Regions from separate parts of the Pseudomonas sp. Q12-87 genome, predicted to be linked through region 2. Evidence: riboswitches for the same ligand, from Rfam matches in the RefSeq annotation. Region 2 holds a riboswitch; the other holds the start of a gene.
The links. Region 2 has a riboswitch for cobalamin ahead of cobW (cobalamin biosynthesis protein CobW). Riboswitches for the same ligand answer to the same signal wherever they lie in the genome.
Positions count from the first base shown of each region.

Region 1: it holds a riboswitch for cobalamin, as region 2 does, so the genes downstream of both, cobO (cob(I)yrinic acid a,c-diamide adenosyltransferase) here and cobW (cobalamin biosynthesis protein CobW) in region 2, are expected to answer to the same signal.

Region 1 is NZ_LHVI01000010.1:316,112-323,227, forward strand. Features, by position in the region: gene hda (DnaA regulatory inactivator Hda) at 1-519, shown strand, start outside; gene AD663_RS06300 (C40 family peptidase) at 732-1,358, shown strand; gene AD663_RS06305 (C40 family peptidase) at 1,524-2,057, shown strand; gene AD663_RS06310 (sorbosone dehydrogenase family protein) at 2,203-3,513, opposite strand; gene AD663_RS06315 (hypothetical protein) at 3,620-4,204, opposite strand; cobalamin riboswitch at 4,364-4,573, shown strand; gene cobO (cob(I)yrinic acid a,c-diamide adenosyltransferase) at 4,654-5,265, shown strand; gene AD663_RS06325 (cobyrinate a,c-diamide synthase) at 5,262-6,674, shown strand; gene bluB (5,6-dimethylbenzimidazole synthase) at 6,671-7,116, shown strand, end outside.
Region 2 is NZ_LHVI01000022.1:220,823-227,938, reverse strand. Features, by position in the region: gene AD663_RS16425 (cobalamin biosynthesis protein) at 1-376, opposite strand, end outside; gene AD663_RS16420 (CbtA family protein) at 373-1,068, opposite strand; gene AD663_RS16415 (CbtB-domain containing protein) at 1,080-1,271, opposite strand; cobalamin riboswitch at 1,372-1,595, opposite strand; cobalamin riboswitch at 1,967-2,181, shown strand; gene cobW (cobalamin biosynthesis protein CobW) at 2,279-3,349, shown strand; gene cobN (cobaltochelatase subunit CobN) at 3,353-7,116, shown strand, end outside.

The DNA of each region.
Region 1 (7,116 bases), on a different contig from region 2:
CAGGCCGCTTGCCTGCGGTTCGAGCAACTGGGCGAACCGGCGGTGTACCTGCCATTGGCCGAATTGCTGGATCGTGGCGTTGAAATCCTCGACAACCTCGAACAGTACGAACTGGTCTGCCTGGACGATCTCCAGGCGGTGGCCGGCAAGGCTGATTGGGAAGAAGCACTGTTTCACCTGTTCAACCGGCTGCGCGACAGCGGTCGGCGGCTGCTGATTGCTGCCTCGACGTCGCCGCGGGAGTTACCGGTGAAGCTGGCGGATCTCAAGTCCCGGCTCACCCTGGCGCTGATATTCCAGATGCGCCCGTTATCCGATGAAGACAAACTCCGCGCATTGCAGTTGCGCGCTTCCCGACGTGGCCTGCACCTGACCGATGAAGTCGGGCATTTCATCCTCACCCGTGGCACCCGCAGCATGAGCGCTCTGTTCGAGTTGCTCGAACGCCTCGATCAGGCCTCGCTTCAGGCCCAGCGCAAGCTGACTATTCCTTTTTTGAAAGAAACCCTGGGCTGGTAGAACAGTAATAGATAGTGGCTCTTAGCCTGCTCCGGACACGGCAAAAGCCGCGGTCCTGCTGGGCTGCAGGCTGCGTGATCTTCAAAACGGGTTTAAGCGCTTAGATGGCAACGTAAAACCGAGAAGTCACATTTGCATCGATTGAATTTGCAAATGAGGTTGATAGAAGGCATAGTCTCGCCATCTTTACTACTTCAGCCACGGTCGTGCCCATGCTAAATCGCTTCGCACCCCTCGTGCCTCTCGCACTCGTTACCCTGTTGTTCGGTTGCGCTGCCCACTCCCCAGTGTCCCAGCAAGAGCAACAACCACAGGTCAAGAACTCCGTTACCGCCCAGTCTTCCTCCGTTGCGTTCCAGGAAGAAATGGCCTCCGACAAAGAACTGGCCGCCTTCGCCGGCAGCAAGCCTTATCAGCTTCCAGTGCTGGCCGACAGCATTCTGGAGCGGGGCATGTCGTTGATCGGTACCCGTTATCGTTTTGGCGGTACATCTGAAGCCGGTTTCGATTGCAGTGGTTTCATCGGTTATCTGTTTCGCGAAGAGGCCGGCATGAACCTGCCGCGCTCGACTCGCGAAATGATCAACGTTAACGCTCCGCTGGTTGCGCGCAACCAACTGGAACCCGGTGACCTGCTGTTCTTCAGCACCAATGGTCGTCGCGGTCGCGTCAGCCATGCCGGGATCTACCTGGGTGACAACCAGTTCATCCATTCCAGCAGCCGCCGCAGCGGTGGCGTGCGAATCGACAGCCTGGGCGACACCTACTGGAACAAGACCTTCATCGAAGCCAAGCGCGCCCTCGCGATGGCACCGACTGTGATGACGGCTCGCAAGTAAGCCCACAGTTTGTAAGGCAAACTTAAAGTCTTACTTGAAGTTTGCGACATAGCCGCTAGAATCCATGATCATTGATTGATGGCAATCCGCCTGCGTATTACGCGGGCGGATTTGTTTCCATCTCCACGGCAAAAAAGCCGCATCCAGATCAGGATTGTTCTGCATATGTCGACGTCGGCCCGCCTCGCTCTTGTGTTCCTCGCCGCGCTACTCAGCGCCTGTGCCAGCCGCACCCCGCCGCCTGCGCCGGTGCGGGCTCCGGTGGTCTTTGCCCCCTCGCAACCTTTTTCTCCTGCTGCCGAAGATGTGCTTTTCCGAGCGCTGGGCCTGGTGGGGACGCCGTATCGCTGGGGCGGTAACACGCCGGATTCGGGTTTCGATTGCAGTGGCCTGATCGGCTATGTCTACCGTGATGCGGCAGGTATTACCTTGCCGAGGTCCACCCGCGAGATGATCGGCATGCGCGCCCCGGATGTGGGTAAGGAAGCGCTGCAGACCGGGGACCTGATCTTCTTTGCCACCAACGGCGGTTCCCAGGTCAGCCACGCGGGGATCTATGTCGGTGAAGGCCGTTTTGTCCATGCGCCAGCCACCGGTGGCACGGTCAAGCTCGACAGCTTGTCCAAGGCTTACTGGCAGAAAGCCTATCTGAGCGCCAAGCGGGTGTTGCAGCCGGAGCATCTGGCGCGCAATCCCTGAAAAAGCCGCTACAGAGGCTGAAGTGGCGAGGGAGCTTGCTCCCGCTCGGTTGCGCAGCAATCGCCAGATGCTTGGGGCCGCTTCGCAGCCCAGCGGGAGCGAGCTCCCTCGCCACCGGGCTCATCCTCGAGTCTTCAAGGGTGGGTTATTTTCCCGACACCCGCCAAATCTTGTTCCCCACGTCATCGGCCACCAATAACCCACCCTGTTTATCGATCACCACGCCCACCGGCCGGCCCTGGGCTTTCTCGTCGGCGTTCAGAAATCCAGTGAGCACATCCACCGGTTCACCTGCGGGTTTGCCACCGCTAAAGGGCACGAAAATTACCTTATAACCACTGTGGGGCTTACGGTTCCAGGAGCCGTGCTGGCCGATGAAAGCCCCTTCGGTAAACGGTGCCGGCAAGTGGCTGCCTTCGGCGAAGGTCAGGCCCAGTGAGGCCGTGTGGGGCCCAACTGCGTAATCCGGGGCGATGGCCTTGGCCACCAGGGCCGGGTTTTGCGGCTCGACCCGGACATCGACGTTTTGCCCATAATAGCTATAGGGCCAGCCATAGAAAGCCCCGTCCTTGACCGAGGTGATGTAGTCCGGCACCAGGTCGCTGCCGATCTCATCCCGCTCGTTCACGGCCGTCCACAACGCGCCGCTGCTGGGTTCCCAGGCCAGGCCGTTGGGGTTGCGCAGGCCCGAGGCAAAGATGCGGTGGCTGCCGCTGGCACGGTCCACTTCCCAAATGGCCGCGCGACCTTCTTCAGCCTCGATGCCGTTTTCCGCGACGTTGCTGTTCGAGCCGGTGGTGACATAAAGCTTGCTGCCATCGCGGCTGGCGATGACATTCTTGGTCCAATGGTGGTTGATAGTCCCGCCCGGCAAATCGACGACCTTGGTCGGTTGCGCCTTGATCTGCGTTTCACCGTCTTTGTAGGGAAAGCGGATCAGCCGATCGGTGTCGGCCACGTACAGGTCATTGCCCACCAGGGTCATGCCGAACGGTGAGTTGAGGTTTTCCAGGAACACGGTGCGGGTTTCGGCAATGCCGTCGTGATTGGCATCGCGCAACAGCGTGATGCGATTGGGGCTGGGCACGCCGGCGCCGGCGCGGCCCATGACTTTCTTCATGACCCAGCCACGAATGCCCTTGGAATCGTCCGGTTTGGGCGGGGCGTTGGTCTCGGCCACCAGCACATCGCCATTGGGTAGTACGTAGAGCCAGCGTGGATGATCCAGCCCTTCGGCGAATGCCTCCACTTGGAGGCCCTGGGCCGGGGTTGGCTTGGCGCCTTGGGGCCAACCGACGGCTTCGGCAATATTCACCGTGGGGATCAGGGTCTTGTTCGGTTCGGGCAGTTTCGGCGAGGGGCCGGTGCCATCGGACACTTTCAGGCGGGAAGACTCGCCGCAAGCGACAAGTCCTGCGGCAAGGGTGACGATCAAGAGATGGGATGGCTTGAGCATGCTGGCTTCCCTATGAATGCATGTGGTTATTCATAGAGAAGCGTAGACGCGCGATGGTTCAACTGCGGGTAGGCCAGTTTGCCAGGCAAAACCTTGTGGGAGCGAGTCAGCCGTGGGCCTGTTTGAACAGCACGGCGACGCCTGGGTGATAGTGGCCGGCCTCGTTGCGCAATTTCCGGTAGGCATAGGGAAAGTACCAGGCCACGGCACAGGTGGTTTCCTTCTGCAGGTCGTCGACCATGTCCTGCAGTTCCTCTGGCGTGGCGCTCTGCTGGACTTTTTGCGGCGCGACGAACAGGCAACCCAGTTTCAAGTCGCTGGCATAGCTGATGCGCTTGGCATCGCTGGTGACTTCCAGCAAAGGCTGGGTCAGGTTCAGTTGGTTGACCTTGGGCCAGCGCTGGGTGGCCTGGATAAAGGCGCGTTCCTCCGTGCTGGCGATGACCAGGTCGGCGCTGACGTTGCGTTCGCCTTCCTCGTTCTGCTTGCGGGTCGGGGCGCTTTGCAACGTGACCATCTCGGCCATCCAGGCGGCGGCCGACAACAGGCCGAGGTTGGTCCTTTCATCGAACCAGTAGGGCGTGTCGTTATCGCCGCGCACGGCGTTGTAGCGGTCGATACAGTCAAACCAGCGTTCCAGCACTGGACGCAGGAATTCCAGTTTTGGGTTGCTGATGATCATGCCTTGCATAACCTTGCCCTCTTGTTCTTGTGATATCGGGTCGTAGTGTCTCTTTGATATCACTTCCGCCAGCGTGACACAAGATTGGCGTCATTCCATTGATCCCGGCCAATAATCGGCGCTGGGCCTGTGGCAGCTTTAATTGACGCTCCACCCCCAACCCTCTAACCTTCGCGGCTTGTTTCAGGTGCTCTGTGGCCTCGGTCGACAGAGTGAAACAGGGAAGCCGGTGAGTGCACACGAACCCGGCGCTGCCCCCGCAACGGTAAATGAGTCAACGCTGCGCCTACGCCACTGTGTCGCGGACATGGGAAGGCGCGCAGCTCGGCATCCCGCCGCTCATGAGCCCGGAGACCGGCCTGACTCATCCAACGGCATCACGGTGGGCGATGCCAGGCTTGCTGCCGTCTTTTTTTGTGCCCGCCCGCCGTTATCCAATCCCAACGGAGAGCTCCCCCATGACCGATACGTCTGATCGCGACGAACGCCACCTGGCGCGCATGCTGCGCAAAAAAGCCGTGATCGACGAGCGCATCGCCAATTCGCCGAACGAATGCGGCCTGTTGCTGGTGCTGACCGGTAACGGCAAGGGCAAGAGCAGCTCGGCGTTCGGCATGCTGGCGCGGTCCATGGGGCATGGCATGCAATGCGGCGTGGTGCAGTTCATCAAGGGGCGCAACAGCACCGGTGAGGAGTTGTTTTTCCGGCGCTTCCCGGAACAGGTGCATTTTCATGTCATGGGTGAAGGCTTCACCTGGGAAACCCAGGACCGCCAGCGTGACATCGCCGCCGCCGAAGCGGCCTGGGCGGTATCGCGGCAATTGCTGAGCGACCCAAGCATCGGCCTGGTGGTGCTCGACGAACTCAACATCGCCCTCAAGCACGGTTACCTCGACCTCGATCAGGTCTTGAGCGACTTGCAGGCCCGTCCGCCGATGCAGCACGTGGTGGTGACTGGGCGCGGTGCCAAGGTGGAAATGATCGAATTGGCCGACACGGTGACTGAAATGGGCATGATCAAGCATGCGTTCCAGGCCGGAATCAAGGCGCAGAAAGGCGTCGAATTGTGAGTGATGCTTCCCTGGCGAACCGCCAATGCCCGGCGGTGCTGATCGCGGCGCCTGCCTCGGGGCAAGGCAAGACCACCGTCACCGCCGCACTGGCCCGCTTGCACCGCAAACAGGGACGCAAGGTGCGTGTCTTCAAGTGCGGCCCGGATTTCCTCGACCCGATGATTCTGGAGCGGGCCAGCGGCGCGCCGGTCTATCAATTGGACATGTGGATGGTTGGCGAGCAGGAAAGTCGCCGACTATTGTGGGAAGCCGCCGGCGAAGCGGACCTGATCCTGATCGAAGGGGTGATGGGGCTGTTCGACGGCACTCCGTCCAGCGCTGATCTGGCGCGACATTTTGGCGTCCCGGTGCTGGCGGTGATCGATGGCACGGCCATGGCCCAAACCTTCGGCGCCCTGGCTTTGGGCCTGGCGCGTTATCAAGCTGACTTGCCATTCGCCGGGGTCTTGGCCAACCGGGTCGGCACCTTGCGCCATGCACAGTTGCTCGAAGGCAGCCTGACCGAAGGCTTGCGCTGGTACGGCGCGTTGTCCCGGGAAACCGGCATCGAATTGCCCAGCCGTCATCTCGGGTTGGTGCAGGCCAGCGAGTTGAACGACCTCGACCTGCGCCTCGACGCGGCAGCCGATGCGTTGGCCGGCAGTTGCGAAGTGGCGCTGCCGCCCGCGGTCGAATTCGCCGCCCCCGAAGTGATCACCGCGCAGCCATGGCTCGACGGTGTGCGCATCGCCGTGGCCCGGGACGAAGCGTTTGCCTTCACCTATGGCGCGAGCCTGGATCTGCTGCGGGCGATGGGCGCGCAGTTGAGCTTTTTCTCGCCGATCCATGACAGCGCATTACCCGAAGCCGATAGCCTGTATCTGCCTGGCGGCTACCCAGAACTGCACCACGTGGCGCTGGCCGGTAACGCACCGATGCTGGCGGCGATCCGTGCCCATCATGCAGCGGATAAACCCTTGCTCGCCGAATGTGGCGGCATGTTGTATCTGCTCGATTCCCTGACCGACGTCGAGGGCACCCGCGCCGAACTGCTGGGCTTGCTCGCCGGCGATGCGCAGATGCAAAAGCGTCTGGCGGCCCTGGCCCTGCAAGCAGTGGATCTGCCGGAAGGCACCTTGCGTGGGCACACTTATCATCATTCGCTGACCAGCACCGAGCTTGAGCCGATTGCCCGTGGCCATAGCCCTAATGGCGGGCGTGGCGCAGAGGCGGTTTTCCGGCAAGGGCGAATGACGGCTTCTTATGTGCATTTTTATTTTCCATCCAATCCCAGGGCGATTGCCGCGCTGTTTGCGCCTGACCTCGAGGCCGCCTTCGCGAGCAGGCTCGCTCCCACAAGGGACCCTGTGATCTCAAGTGCAACGCAATCCAGTGTGGGAGCGAGCTTGCTCGCGAAGCGGCCATGACCGACAACGCCTTCCCCCAGGCCGAACGCGACGCGGTCTACCGCGCCATCGCCGAACGCCGTGACATGCGCCACTTCACCGGCGGCACGGTTGAACCGGCCTTGCTGCGCCGATTGCTGGAGGCCGCGCACCAGGCACCCAGCGTAGGGCTGATGCAACCGTGGCGGTTTATCCGCATCAGCGACCGGGTTTTACGCGCAAACATCCAGCAGTTGGTGGAAGAAGAACGCATCCGCACCGCCGAGGCCTTGGGCGAGCGCAGCGATGAGTTCATGAAGCTCAAGGTCGAAGGCATCAACGACTGCGCCGAAGTGCTGGTGGCGGCGTTGATGGATGACCGCGAGCGGCACATCTTCGGTCGCCGGACGTTGCCGGAAATGGACCTGGCCTCGCTGTCCTGTGCGATCCAGAACCTATGGCTGGCCGCCCGCGTTGAAGGGCT
Region 2 (7,116 bases):
CCTTAAGGGCTTTCTGTCGAGTAACCAGCAACGTTGCGGGCATCGCGCCCATCTGATCGGCCAGGGCCAGGGAGGCGCTTTCGGCGATGCCATGGCAGCCGGTGCGCTGGAAGGCGATCTCGGAGCGGTGACTGAGGCGCTCTTGATAGGCACTCAACTGCTCGACACTGAAACAAATCAGCGGCAGTGCCAGTTGGCTGGCCAATTCCAGCAGGGCCGGTTCGTCACGCTTGAGGTCGATACTGGCCAGGGCCTGCACCTGCGCCAGCGCAATGCCATGGGCCAGCAGCGTTTGGTCGAGCAATGCCCGCAGCGCACTGACCGGACTGCCGCGCTGGCAGCCCAGGCCGGCCACCAGCATTGGGCCGATGCTCATGCGTCGTGATGGGTTTGGCCGTGACGGCGGAACAGCCAGGCGCTGATAACGCCCAAGGCCAGCCAGAACGCGGCGTTGGTCACTTGCGAGGCGATCTTGAACTGACTTTCAAGGGCTTCGGGGGCGAGCGTCGAGTGGACTTCCGGCTGTGGTGCGCCGATGACATGGGGCACCAGCAATGTCGCCAGGCCCAGCAGCTTGAGCAGCCAGTGCCTGCCGAAGGCGATCAGGGCGATGCCCACTGCCGTAGACGCCGCGGTACCGATCCACCACATTTGCCGTTGGGCCAGGTCCGCCGCGGCGGTGCCGGGCAGTTCCGGTGGAAGACCAAGGGTTGGCGCCAGCACGAACGTGGCATAACCGGCCAGTCCCCAGAGCAAGCCTTGGGAGGTGCGAGTCGGCGCACGCAAGGTGTACAGGCCCGCCAGCATCAGCGCGAAACCCACCGCGACCACCAGGTTGCCGCCCGTGGTGGACAGCACGCGCTGCCAGCCGTCCTGCGGCTCCCAGGCCTCGGCATCATGGGTGTGGGCAGCGCCGTCGGCGTGTTCATGGACTTCGGCCGTCGGGGCCTTCTCAAAGGTCTCGGCCTGGAGAATCAGCGGCGATACCCAGAAACTTTGCAGCAGGGTCAGCAGCAGGGCGGCCAGCAATCCGCTGAAGCCTGCGGTCCGGGCGATACGCTTGATCATGTCGTCAGGCCTCAATGGCACGGAAAGGCGGCGCTGTGACGGGTGTCGTGGGCGGCGTTGTGCACGGCTTCGATATGGGAGAAACCAGCGAAATAGACCAGCCCGGCGCCCAGGATCGAAGCAAGGATCGCCGCACTCAGGCGTTGGCTCAGGGTAGTGGTGCTGCTGGTGGAGCGGGCGGTGCTGCTGATGATGGTCGACATGGCGCTTCCCTCTGTTCTCGTTCAGCGGGTGATTGGAGCGCAATGAAAACCCGGGCGATGAACACCCAGGGTTCGAACAGCGCCCGCCCACCGCGGGTTTGTTGATGCATGAGTCATGGGCCGGTCTCCGGGCTCGCGAGGGGCGGGGCTTGCGCCTGGCCTGCAAGCGTCTCCTTCCCATGTCCTGGGACACAGTGGTTCAGACGCTTCGCTCGCTTACCGTTGCGGGGGCAGCACCGGACTGACGTGGCCTTGGAGTAAAGCACACGATTCACCGGTTTCCCGTTTCACCCTGTGAAGGGCACCCGTAACAAGTGGTTTGTGTAGCGGGTTCTGTTAGCCCAACTTCGGCGCCAGAAATCCATATCCTGCGTTGCTGTTCCTCGCCATAGCGGGCTATGACTCGTCACAGCGCCTTGGCTATGGACTTCCGGCATCCGAATTTGAGCTAACAGAACCCGCTACGCAAACCATGCACAGGAGAGCATGGGCGAGGGCGGGGCGTCAATTGGCATGGGTTCACAGGCTCAAACCGAGTTGTGCCCTTCGCGAGCAAGCCCGCTCCCACATGGGATCGTTGCCGAATCCAAAATTTGAGGCCAACGTAGATCCAATGTGGGAGCGGGCTTGCTCGCGAAAGCGGCAGCACTGGCACCGAAGAACCCTCTGGAGATTGACCCGCACCCACACCCTGCGTAGCCTTGCGCCTTCGAGGTTCTTCGGCCTGCGCCGAAGCTAAGAAGGGAACGCGGTCCAAGCCGCGGCTGCCCCCGCAACTGTGAACGGTGAGGTTTCTGCAAGGCCACTGTGCTAGTCCTTTTCAAAAGGCGCACGGGAAGGCGCAGCGATTGCCAGTCGAACGACTGGCCCACCGTCAGCCAGGAGACCTGCCTCGAGACAGATTCTCACTACAACCGGGCGGGGTGATCCGGTGGCGAAATCTTCCGCGCACGCCTGTGCCAGCGGTTGTCGTCCCGTTTGCCCGCCACCTTGCCAAAGGGCATCCGATGAAAACACTGGCCAAGCTCCCCGTCACCATCGTTACCGGTTTCCTCGGCTCGGGTAAAACCACCTTGCTGCGGCACATGCTCGACAATGCCCAGGGCCGGCGTATCGCCGTCATCGTCAACGAATTCGGCGAGCTGGGCATCGACGGCGAGATCCTCAAGCAGTGCTCCATCGGTTGCACCGAAGAAGAGGCCAACGGTCGTGTCTACGAGCTGGCCAACGGTTGCCTGTGTTGCACGGTGCAGGAAGAGTTCTTCCCGGTGATGCGCGAGCTGGTAGCGCGGCGCGGCGACCTCGACCACATCCTGATCGAAACCTCCGGCCTGGCCCTGCCCAAGCCGCTGGTCCAGGCCTTCCAATGGCCGGAAATCCGTAGCGCCTGCACGGTCGATGCGGTGATCACCGTGGTCGACAGTCCGGCCGTGGCCGCCGGCACCTTCGCTGCGTTCCCCGACCAGGTCGATGCCCAGCGCAAACTCGATCCGAACCTGGACCATGAATCACCGCTGCATGAATTGTTCGCCGATCAGCTGGCGAGCGCCGACCTGGTGATCCTCAACAAAGCCGACCTGATCAGCCCTGAAGACCTGGCGAAAGTACGCCTGGAAGTCGCCGAAGAGCTGCCACCGGCGGTCAAGGTCATCGAAGCCAGCAGCGGTCGCCTGCCGCTGGACGTGCTGATCGGTCTGGGCGCCGGCTCCGAAGAACACATCGACGGTCGCCACAGCCATCACGATCATCACCATGACGGCGACGATGACGACCATGACCATGACCATGACGCTTTCGATTCGATTTCCATCGAACTGCCCCAGGCCGACGAAAGCCAGTTACTGGACGCGCTGACGCAACTGGTGGTCCAGCACGGCGTGTTGCGGGTCAAGGGTTTCGCGGCGATCCCGAACAAGCCGATGCGCCTGTTGATCCAGGGTGTCGGCACGCGCTTTGACAAGCATTTCGACCGTCAGTGGGGCGCCGAGGAAGCACGAGTGACCCGCCTGGTGCTGATCGGCCAGGCGCTGGACGCCGCGTTGCTTGAAGCGCAACTGCGCGCCGCCCTCAGCGCCTAAGCCATGCACCTGCTCAGGACCCAGCCCGGCGGTTTCGTGTCGGATGACAACATAGCCGACCTGGGGCAAACCCCCGCCGAGCTGGTGATCCTGTGCAGCGGCGATTCCAGCCTGGCGCTGCTGGCCGAGGCGGCCAAGCAGTTGCCTGGTGACTATCCGGAATTTCGCCTCGCCAACCCGATGCAAGTGCAAAACCACGCCTCGGTGGACCTGTACTTCGACGACGTGCTGCGTCATGCCAAGGTCATTCTGTTGTCACTGCATGGCGGCATCGGTTATTGGCGCTACGGCATTGAACGCCTGATGGAACTGGCCGGGCGTGGCGTGAAGCTGATCCTGATACCGGGGGACGATCGTCCCGACCCGGAACTCAGCGACCTGAGCAACGTGCCCTTCGAGGACCGCGACCGGCTCTGGCAGTTTCTGCGTCAGGGTGGGTTGGGCAATGCCCTGGACCTGTTTCACAATGTGGGCAGCCAATGGTTTGGCCGCGATTACGCCTGGGCCGAGCCGCAAACGCTGCCGCGCACAGCGATCTACCACCCGGGGAAAACCAACGCCAGCCTTGGCGATTGGCAAGCCGACTGGCAGGCCGAACAACCGGTGGCGGCGGTGCTGTTCTATCGCTCGCACTTGCAAGCGGCGAACACCGCGTTCGTCGATGTGTTCTGCCAGCGGCTGCAAGCGGCGGGGCTCAATCCGCTGCCGATTGCCGTGGCCAGCCTCAAGGAGCCCGGTTGCCTAGCCTTGGTCGAAGATTGGCTGGATGAAGTCGCAGCCGGGGTGATCCTCAACACCACCGGCTTCGCCCAGTCCAGCCCGGAAGCCCCGCACCTGCGGCCGTTTCGCCGCGACATCCCGGTGATCCAGGCGATCTGCGCCCAGGACAACGAACCGGGCTGGCGTGCCAGCGAACAAGGCTTGGGACCGCGGGACCTGGCGATGCACATTGCCTTGCCGGAGCTGGACGGGCGGATCATCAGTCGGCCCATCAGCTTCAAGGACCTGGCCTGGCGCAGCGAGCGCAGCCAGAGCGATGTGGTCTGCTACCGGGCCGTGCCGGAACGCATGGATTTTGTCGCCGAACTGGCGCGGCGCTGGACCACGTTGGCGCGTTTGCCCAACGCCGAAAAGCGTGTGGCGCTGATCCTCGCCAACTACCCGACCCGGGACGGGCGCATCGGCAACGGCGTTGGCCTGGATACCCCGGCGGCGGCGCTGAATATCCTGCGCGCCATGCAGACCGAGGGCTATCTACTGCCGGCTGAATTGCCTGGGAGCGGCACCGCGTTGATCCAGCAATTGCTCGGCGGGGTCAGCAACGACCTGGACAGCCTCGACCTGCGGCCGTGTCACCAGAGCCTGGCCCTGGAAGCCTACCAGGCCATGTTCGACGCGCTGCCCGAGGGCAACCGCCAAGCGGTGCTCGAACGCTGGGGGGGGGCCGAGAAAGATCCCATGTTCCGTGACGGCCGCCTGATGGTCGCCGGCCTGCGCCTGGGCCTGACATTCGTCGGGATCCAGCCGGCCCGGGGTTATCAAGTCGATCCGAGTGCGGTGTACCACGACCCGGACCTGGTCCCGCCCCACGGTTATCTGGCGTTCTATTTCTGGTTGCGCAACACCTATGGCGCCCATGCAGTCATCCACGTCGGCAAGCATGGCAACCTCGAATGGCTGCCGGGCAAGGGCGTCGGGCTGTCGGAAAATTGCTGGCCGGACGCGCTGCTGGGACCGCTGCCGAACATCTATCCGTTCATCGTCAACGACCCGGGCGAGGGCGCCCAGGCCAAGCGCCGCACCCAGGCGGTGATTATCGACCACCTGATGCCGCCGCTGACCCGCGCCGAAACCTACGGGCCGCTGCGTAACCTCGAACTGTTGGCGGACGAATATTACGAGGCGCAATTGCTCGATCCGCGCCGTGCCCGAGAGCTGCAACGGGACATCCTCAACCTGGTGCGCGAGACGCACATCGACCGCGAGTTGCAACTCGACGCCGCCCTCAATAGCGACGCCGACGCGGCGATCTGGCTGCCGCGCCTGGACACCTACCTGTGCGATTTGAAGGAGTCGCAGATCCGCGATGGCCTGCACATTTTCGGCGAATCGCCCAACGGACGGCTGCGCATCGACACCTTGCTGGCGTTGTTGCGCATTCCCCGTGGCGATGGCAAGGGCGCGCAATCGAGCCTGCTGCGAGCGTTGGCCAAGGCGTTCGGGCTGGGTTTCGATCCGCTGGATTGCGCATTGGCCGAACCTTGGGCCGCAGACTGTCCCGAGGCCTTGCGCCGAATCAGCGACGAGCCTTGGCGCACTGCCGGCGATACCCGCGAGCGTCTGGAGTTGTTCGCCGCGCGGTTGATCGAGCAAGCGCTCAGCGATGAGGTGCCGCAACTTGACGCGCCGGGCTGGGAGACGGTGGGCAGCATCATCGACAACCTGCGCACCGTCGTGGCGCCGCGCTTGGACGCCTGTGGTCCGGCTGAGATGCGCGGCTTGCTCGATGCGCTGGGCGGGCGCTTCGTGCCGGCTGGCCCCAGTGGCGCGCCGAGCCGCGGGCGCCTGGATGTGCTGCCCACCGGACGCAATTTTTTCTCGGTGGACGTGCGCAACCTGCCCACCACCACGGCGTGGCGCATCGGTTTTCAATCGGCGAACCTGATCCTCGAGCGGCACTTGCAGGACCACGGCGATCACCTGCGCCAGCTCGGCCTGTCAGTCTGGGGCACCGCCACCATGCGCACCGGCGGCGATGATATTGCCCAGGCGATGGCACTGATGGGCGTGCGTCCGGTATGGGCCACGGGCAGCCAGCGGGTCGACGATTTCGAGATCCTGCCGTTGAGCCTGCTGGACCGGCCGCGGGTCGATGTCACGTTGCGGGTATCCGGGTTCTTCCGGGATGCCTTCGCCAACCTGATCCGGCTGTTCGATGCTGCCGTGCAGGCCGTCGCCGATTTGCAGGAACCGGACGACATGAATCCCTTGGCGGCGAAGGTGCGTGGCGAACGCGAAGCGCTGCTGGCGTCGGGCCTGGAGCCGGAAGCCGCTGCGCGACAGGCCGGCTGGCGGATTTTCGGTGCCAAGCCGGGCGCCTATGGCGCAGGCGTGCAGGGCGCGATCGACGGCCGCCTCTGGCAGAGTCGCGAAGACCTGGCCGAGGTGTACCTGAACTGGGGCGGCTACGCTTACGGCGGCAGCGATGAAGGCACCGCCGCACGAGAGCAGTTTTCCCGGCGCCTGAGCCAGGTGCAAGCGGTGGTGCAGAATCAGGATAATCGCGAGCACGACTTGCTCGATTCCAATGATTACTACCAATTCCAGGGCGGTATGCTGGCGGCGGTAGAGACCCTCAGCGGTGAAGCAGCGGCCAGTTACCATGGCGATCACAGCCAGCCGGACCTGCCGAAAATCCGCAGCCTGAAAGAAGAGCTCAATCGCGTTATCCGTGCCCGAGCGGCCAATCCGAAGTGGATTGAGGGCGTGAAGCGTCATGGCTACAAAGGCGCGTTCGAACTGGCGGCGACGGTGGACAATCTGTTCGCCTTCGACGCGACCACGCAGTTGATCGACGATCATCAGTACGCCTTGCTGGCCGATGCGTACCTGCTCGATGCGGATACTCGCGAGTTCGTCCGCCAGCACAACCCCGACGCCCTGCGGGACATGACCGAACGCATGCTCGAAGCGCAGCAGCGAGGGATGTGGCAGGCGCCGGGTGAGTATCGCGAGGCGTTGGAGAATTTGTTGTTGGACATCGAAGA